3 regions of the Streptomyces doebereineriae genome follow, and region 1 is predicted to be linked to each of the others. Evidence: riboswitches for the same ligand, from Rfam matches in the RefSeq annotation. Region 1 holds a riboswitch; each other region holds the start of a gene.
What was found. A riboswitch is a leader RNA that binds a small molecule or an ion and turns the genes downstream of it on or off. The one in region 1 is predicted to bind cobalamin.
Positions count from the first base shown of each region.

Region 2: it holds a riboswitch for cobalamin, as region 1 does, so the genes downstream of both, RNB18_RS15595 (ribonucleoside-diphosphate reductase subunit alpha) here and RNB18_RS07755 (Nickel transporter NicT) in region 1, are expected to answer to the same signal.
Region 3: it holds a riboswitch for cobalamin, as region 1 does, so the genes downstream of both, RNB18_RS09795 (cobalamin biosynthesis protein) here and RNB18_RS07755 (Nickel transporter NicT) in region 1, are expected to answer to the same signal.

Region 1 is NZ_JAVREZ010000002.1:474,922-477,177, forward strand. Features, by position in the region: gene RNB18_RS07745 (FUSC family protein) at 1-326, shown strand, start outside; gene RNB18_RS07750 (ArsR/SmtB family transcription factor) at 385-732, opposite strand; cobalamin riboswitch at 814-1,019, shown strand; gene RNB18_RS07755 (Nickel transporter NicT) at 1,049-2,143, shown strand; gene RNB18_RS07760 (alpha/beta hydrolase) at 2,193-2,256, opposite strand, start outside.
Region 2 is NZ_JAVREZ010000004.1:581,210-583,465, reverse strand. Features, by position in the region: gene RNB18_RS15595 (ribonucleoside-diphosphate reductase subunit alpha) at 1-830, opposite strand, end outside; cobalamin riboswitch at 955-1,083, opposite strand; gene RNB18_RS15590 (GNAT family N-acetyltransferase) at 1,136-1,633, opposite strand; gene mctP (monocarboxylate uptake permease MctP) at 1,707-2,256, opposite strand, start outside.
Region 3 is NZ_JAVREZ010000003.1:48,820-51,075, reverse strand. Features, by position in the region: gene RNB18_RS09800 (cobyric acid synthase) at 1-206, opposite strand, end outside; gene RNB18_RS09795 (cobalamin biosynthesis protein) at 203-1,144, opposite strand; cobalamin riboswitch at 1,246-1,385, opposite strand; gene RNB18_RS09790 (inorganic phosphate transporter) at 1,443-2,256, opposite strand, start outside.

The DNA.
Region 1 (2,256 bases):
GCGCGGCCGCGGCTGCGCTGCTGCTGTTGGTGCCCACCAGTGAACACGGACTCAGGCTTTTCGCGGTCGAGCGCGGACTCGAAGTGGTCGCGTTCGTCCTGTTCATGCACGGGGTGGCGATTCAATTCTGGAACTACGCGCTCTACTCCGCGGCCATCGCCATGGGAACGCTCATCTTGGTGGACCTTCCGCAGCCCTCGGACTATGCCGCCGAGGGCTACCGGGTGCTGTGGACGGTGTGCGGCGTGGGGATCGCTCTGCTGGTCATACTGCTTGCAGGCCTGCTCGCCAAGCACACGGCCAAAGCGCCGCAGCAACCAGCCTGAACGCAAGCTTCCGGCGCGTCGGGCAGTGGGTTGACCTGCGGCACGTACCTCCACCGGCTCAGGACACCTGCGTCAGCAGCCCCCGCACCTCCTCGTCCACCACCCGGTACCGCACCACCCGCCCCTCCTTCTCCCCCGCCACCACCCCGGCCGCCCGCAGCAGCCGTAGCGCCTGGGAGACGGCGGGGTCGTTCATCCCCGTTGCGATCGCGAGGTCGGAGACCGCCAGCGGGCCGGTCCGGTGCAGGGCCAGGAGCAGGGAGAGGCGGTTCGGGTCGGCCAGGAGGGCGAAGCGGTCGGACCAGGTGCGGACGTGTCCCGGGTCGCCGATCGCGGCGATGGCGTCGCACACCCGGTGTCCGTCGATCGTGCGGCGGTCGGCTCGGTCGGCCGGGACGAGGTGCATGGGGCTCATCCTCGCAGGAGGCCCTGTGTGATCTTCCATACCTGCGCAGGTGTGCAGCTATGCAGGAGCGCCCGCCCCCGCCTACGGTGGGCGGGCCGTGGTGCTCGGGAAGCCGGTGACGACCCCTCAAGGGTCAAGTCCGGTGCGGCCCTCGCCACTGTGATCGGGGAGTTTCCCTCCCACGTCCCTCGCGGGACAGCCACTGGCCGTCACCATCAGGCCGGGAAGGCGGGCAGGGAAACGCACGACCCGTAAGCCAGGAGACCGGCCACGGCAGCTCACGCGTTCATCCACGAGGTGCTGGAGTGACCACCGTATGACTGATCCTGCGCTGCCCGAGACCGCCGCCGCCTCCTTCCGCTGGCGCCGCGAGGACACCGTCAAGACGGCGGGTCTGATGGCCGCGATAGCCGCCCTGCACGTCGTCGCCTTCGGCATCCTCTTCCTGCTGGTCGTCCCGGAGCACTACGAGGTGGGCGACAAGGCCTTCGGCATCGGACTCGGCATCACCGCGTACACCCTCGGTATGCGGCACGCCTTCGACGCCGACCACATCGCCGCGATCGACAACACCACGCGCAAGCTGATGGCGGACGGCAAGCGGCCGGTGTCCGGAGGGTTCTGGTTCGCGCTCGGGCACTCCAGTGTCGTGGTCCTGCTCGCCGCACTGATCGCCGGCGGCACCCAGCTGGCCGGCAAGGTCATGAACGAGGGGTCAAGCACCCACCAGGTCCTCGGATTTCTCGGTACGACGGTCTCCGGGTCGTTCCTCTATCTCATCGCCGCTCTCAACCTGGTCGCCCTGATGGGCATCCTGAAGGTCTTCCGGGCGATGCGGGAGGGGACGTACGACGAGAAGGAGCTGGAGCAGCATCTCGACTCGCGCGGGTTCATGAACCGGATCCTCGGGCGGCTCACCAAGTCCATCACCCGGCCGGGGCAGATGTTTCCGCTGGGCTTCCTGTTCGGGCTCGGCTTCGACACGGCCACGGAAGTGACCCTGATGGTGATGGCCGGGTCGGGTGCGGCCGCGGGGCTTCCCTGGTACGCCATCCTCTGTCTGCCGCTGCTCTTCGCCGCCGGCATGAGCCTGTTCGACACCCTCGACGGCACGTTCATGAACTTCGCCTACCAGTGGGCCTTCTCCAACCCCGTCCGCAAGGTCTTCTACAACCTCGCCATCACCGGGCTGTCCATCGCGGTCGCCTTCTTCATCGGCACGATCGAGCTCGTCGGCGTCCTGCATGACAAGTTCGACCTCACCGACGCCCTCACCACTTGGATCGCCGACATCGACCTCGACAACGTCGGCTACGTCATCGTCGGCCTGTTCGTGGTGGTGTGGGCGGCGGCGATCGCCTACTGGCGGCTCGCGAAGGTGGAGCAGCGGTGGGGCGTCAGCAGTTCTTGAGGGACCGGATGGGGCATCGGGTGGGTGGCGGATCACCTTTCGGTCGGTCTCACAGTGCGCCCTTCAGCGCTGCTGCCTGCCTGCGCCAGAACTCCCGCGAGATCTCGGCCTTG
Region 2 (2,256 bases), on a different contig from region 1:
TGTCCGTTGGTGCCGCGGATCAGCGAACCGCGGCTGCGGATACGGGAGTACGACAGACCGATGCCGCCGGCGTGCTTCGAGAGGTTGGCGACCTGGTGGTAGCGGTCGTAGATGGAGTCGAGCTCGTCCTTCGGGGAGTCGAGGAGGTAGCAGGACGACATCTGGGGGTGCCGGGTGCCGGAGTTGAAGAGGGTGGGGGAGGAGGGGAGGTAGTCGAGGCGGCTCATCAGCGCGTAGAGCGCGGCGACCTCGTCCAGGGCCCTGACCGTGTCGTCCTCGGCGAGGCCGGACGCCACCCGGAGCAGGAAGTGCTGGGGCGTCTCGATCACCTTGCGGGTGAGAGGGTGCCTGAGGAGGTACCGGCTGTGGAGGGTCCGGAGGCCGAAGTAGCCGAAGCGGTCGTCGGCGTCGGTGTCGACCAGAGCGTCGAGCCGCTCGGCGTGGACCCGCACGAACTCGGCGGTGCGGTCGGCGATGAGGCCCTCGCGGTGTCCCACGGCGACCGATCCGGTGAACGAGGTGACGCCCTGCGAGGCGGCCTCCGCGGCGATACTGATGGTCAGCAGCCGGGCCGCCAGCCTGCTGTAGGCGGGGTCCTCGGAGATGAGGCCGGCCGCCGCCTCGGTGGCCAGCTCGCGCAACTCCGCGACCATTTCGGGGGAGGCCCCACGCGAGGACCGGCCGCGCAGCGCGGCCGCGGCGACCCTGCCGGGGTCGGCGTCGGGGAGGTCGGCGGTCAGCGCGGTCAGGGTCCGCAGCAACGCGGTTCCGGGACCGTCATCGTCCACAAAGGTGGTCGCTGAAGCCGGTTCGGCTGGCGCGATGGTCACGTGGGGCACTCCCTCGCTGGGCACGGGGCCTTGCGGAGGGCAGGGGGCAGCACACGAGCGCACACGGCGTCGCGTCCACCGGCCCATTCCACGAGGCCCGGACGTCAGGACACCCGGGCCGTTTGGCTCGGGCGTGCTGTCGGCAGGTCCTCGGACTGACTCTCATGTGTGCCTATGCACGCATGAGTACACCGTTGCGGGACAGTTCCGGATTCATACCGGATTCCCCTGCGGCGACAGCGAGCATGAGCATACATCTTGTGCCGGGTGAGGAAAGCAGGCCCATATGTTGTGTCGCGGTGACTTCACAGCGTCAACTCATAGGTGAGAAGCGTGAAGTCGTCGCCGGGTATCGGGTTCCAGTCGCGCTCGGGGGCGCGGGAGAAGCCGAGGCGTTCGTAGATGCGGTGGGCGGTGTGCATCGTGGGCTGGGTGCACAGGACGACGCCGGTGGCCGTGCCGCTCGCGCGGTCGACGCAGGCCTGAACGAGGGCCTGTCCGATGCCTCTGCCCCGGGCCGCGTGCGCCACCGCGAGCATGCGGATCTCTGCCTCTCCGGGGCGGGCGAGGTCGGCCATGGGGCCGCCGGACGGGACGAAGGTGACTCCGCCGAGGAGGTCGTCGTTCTCCGTGGCCACCAGGACGTCCGCGGCGGACGCCCTCTTGGCCACGTCCTTGAGTTCTTCGAGGTACCAGTCGCTCTCACCGAACAGGAGGAGGCCGTCCTGGAGGTAGGCCTGGGCAGTGATCTGGCCGAGGGGTTCGTAGTCGGCGGGTACCGCGGGGCGGATCAGGATGTCCATGCGGGTGAGTGTGCCCGACGGATACGGCGACGGGCCGCCGGGCGAGAACTCCGACGGCCCGTGCACTCCGTGACTAGTGGGTCTTACCCGCGGTCGCCGGCGGAAGCTCCACCTGGACCCCCGGGTCGCCCGCGTCCGCCGTGTAGTCCTCCGGGCTGGTCTCGTCCACGCCGTCGGGGACCTTGGCCGCCTTCAGGGCGAAGGTCAGGACCACCGTCACGACGACGTTGAGCACGAACGCCGTCAGGCCGATGTAGCCGATCTCGCCGATGCCGGGGATCTCCTTCGCGGAGCCGCCGAAGTGCTTCTGCGTCGGGGAGGCGACGCCGTACGCGGCGACCGTGCCGTAGATCATGCCGACCGCCCAGCCGGCGAGCAGGGCCCAGCGGTGGCACCAGCGGGTGAAGAGGCCGCCGACCAGGGCCGGGAAGGTCTGGAGGATCCAGATGCCTCCCAGGAGCTGGAAGTTGATGGCGACCGTCTTGTCCATCGTGAGGACGAAGACCAGCGCGCCGACCTTCACCAGCAGGGAGACCAGCTTGGAGACCTTGGTCTCCTGCGCGGGCGTGGCGTCCGGCTTGATGAAGTCCTTGTAGATGTTGCGGGTGAACAGGTTCGCGGCC
Region 3 (2,256 bases), on a different contig from region 1:
ACCCGGCAGGCCTGCGCCTGCATGGCCTGGGCCCGCCCGATCTCGGCGCCCTCGCGGGTGACGAAGGAGTTGAGGGACATGTTCTGCGCCTTGAACGGCGCGACCTTCACCCCCTGCCGCACCAGCCAACGGCAGATCCCGGCGGTGACGACACTCTTGCCGGCGTCCGAGGTGGTTCCGGCGACGAGAAGACCCCCGCCACTCATGCCGTACGCCCCTTCACGAAGGCCCGCGCGGCGACCCCGACGCCGAGCGCGAGCAGCCCTACGCGCCGTGACAGCCGTACGGCGCGCTCGATGTCGTACGTGGCGACGGCGCGCCCTCGTTGATTCAGCACCGGCCGATGCTCGACCCGCCCCGCGTACGAGAGGGTCCCTCCCAGCCGGACACCCAGCGCCCCCGCGAACGAGGCCTCGACGGGCCCGGCGTTGGGGCTCGGATGCTTCGGTGCGTCCTCCCGCCAGGCCCGCACGGCACCGCGCGGACTGTCACCGGCCAGGGCGGCGAGTACCGCGGTCAGCCGCGCCCCCGGCCACCCGGCGAGGTCGTCGAGCCGGGCCGAAGCCCACCCGAAGCGGCGGTAGATGACCGACCTGTGCCCCACCATGGCGTCGAGCGTGTTCACGGCCCGGAACCCGAGCAGCCCCGGCACCCCGGCGACGGCCCCCCACACGAGCGCCCCCACGACGGCGTCGGAGGTGTTCTCGGCGACGGACTCCACGACGGCCCGCGCGATCCCGTCGGCGTCGAGAGCCTGAGGATCGCGCCCACACAGATGCGGCAGCCGGTCCCGGGCCGCCTCGACGTCTCCGGCCTCCAGCGCCCGCCCGATGACCCGGGCCTCCCGCACGAGTGAAGTCCCGCCCACGACGGCCCAGGTGGCGGCGGCGGTGAGGGCGACGGAAGCGGTACGGGACGGACGTACGACGTTCTCCGCCACGGCACCGAGCCCCACCGCACCACCCACACACACGGCGGTGTGCAGCGCACCCCAGCCCCGGTGGTCCCGCCACAACATCCGCTCCACGGCGCCCGCGGTCCGTCCGAACGCGGCGACCGGATGCCCACGACGGGGGTCACCGAGCAGAAGGTCACCGATCAGACCGGCGGCGGCGCCGTACGCGAAGACGCGATCGGCACGCACCGGCTCAGCCGATCGCGGGGTCGTTCAAGTGCCTGGAACTGCAGGTGGATCGGCAGGCGAGCATCGCGTCATGTCCTCACTCAGGGTGTCCACGCCCTGGTTCGACGAGTCCGGCGGCGAGAGTTCCTGGCTCCCGGGGCTACCTACCCCGGTGACAGTGGCGGGACCGCGCCGGATTCGCACCGGCTTCCTCTTCTGCCGCCGTATATGGCTCCGGCAGTCCACCACGGCCCTTCGAGAACCGTCAACTTGCTTCTGACCTGCGGCGGGGGAGTGTGCAGAACCCCACATCGCCGGTTCATGGAAGACGGCCGGGCGGGGCCGGGATCGTGGCGGTGAGGGTCTCGGTCACCGTGCCCGCGGGAGGCGGGGTCACGGCGGCGATCGCCGTGGTCACCACGCCGGCCGGCTCGTCGGTGTGGTTGACGTTGGACGCGTCCACGACCTCGCGGCGCGAGATCTTCCAGATCGCCGCGCTGGAGACGACGAGGAAGACCGCCACGACCGCCGTACCCCAGTCGCCGAGGTCCGTGACCGACTCGGCCAGGGCGCCCACCAGGGCCGCCGCCGGGAGCGTCAGGCCCCAGGCGACGAACATGCGGGTGGCCGTGGACCAGCGGACGACGCCGCCCTTGCGGCCGAGGCCGGCACCCATCACCGAACCGGAGACGGAGTGCGTGGTGGAGAGGGAGAAGCCGAGGTGGGACGAGGCCAGGATGACCGTGGCCGCGCTGGTCTGGGCGGCGAAGCCCTGCTGCGGCTGGAGGTCGGTCAGGCCCTTGCCCATGGTGCGGATGATGCGCCAGCCGCCGAGGTAGGTGCCGAGCGCGATGGCGAGACCCGCCGAGAGGATGACCCAGGTGGGCGGGTCGGAGTCGGGCGCGACGACACCGCCGGCGACCAGGGCGAGGGTGATGATGCCCATCGTCTTCTGCGCGTCGTTGGTGCCGTGGGCCAGCGAGACCAGGCCGGCCGAGGCGATCTGGCCGGTGCGATAGCCCTTCGCGGCGGCCTTGCCGTCGGCCTTCTTGCCCAGGGTGTAGGAGAGGCGGGTGGCCAGCATGGCGGCGACGCCCGCGACGATCGGTGCCGCGATCGCCGGGATCAGGACC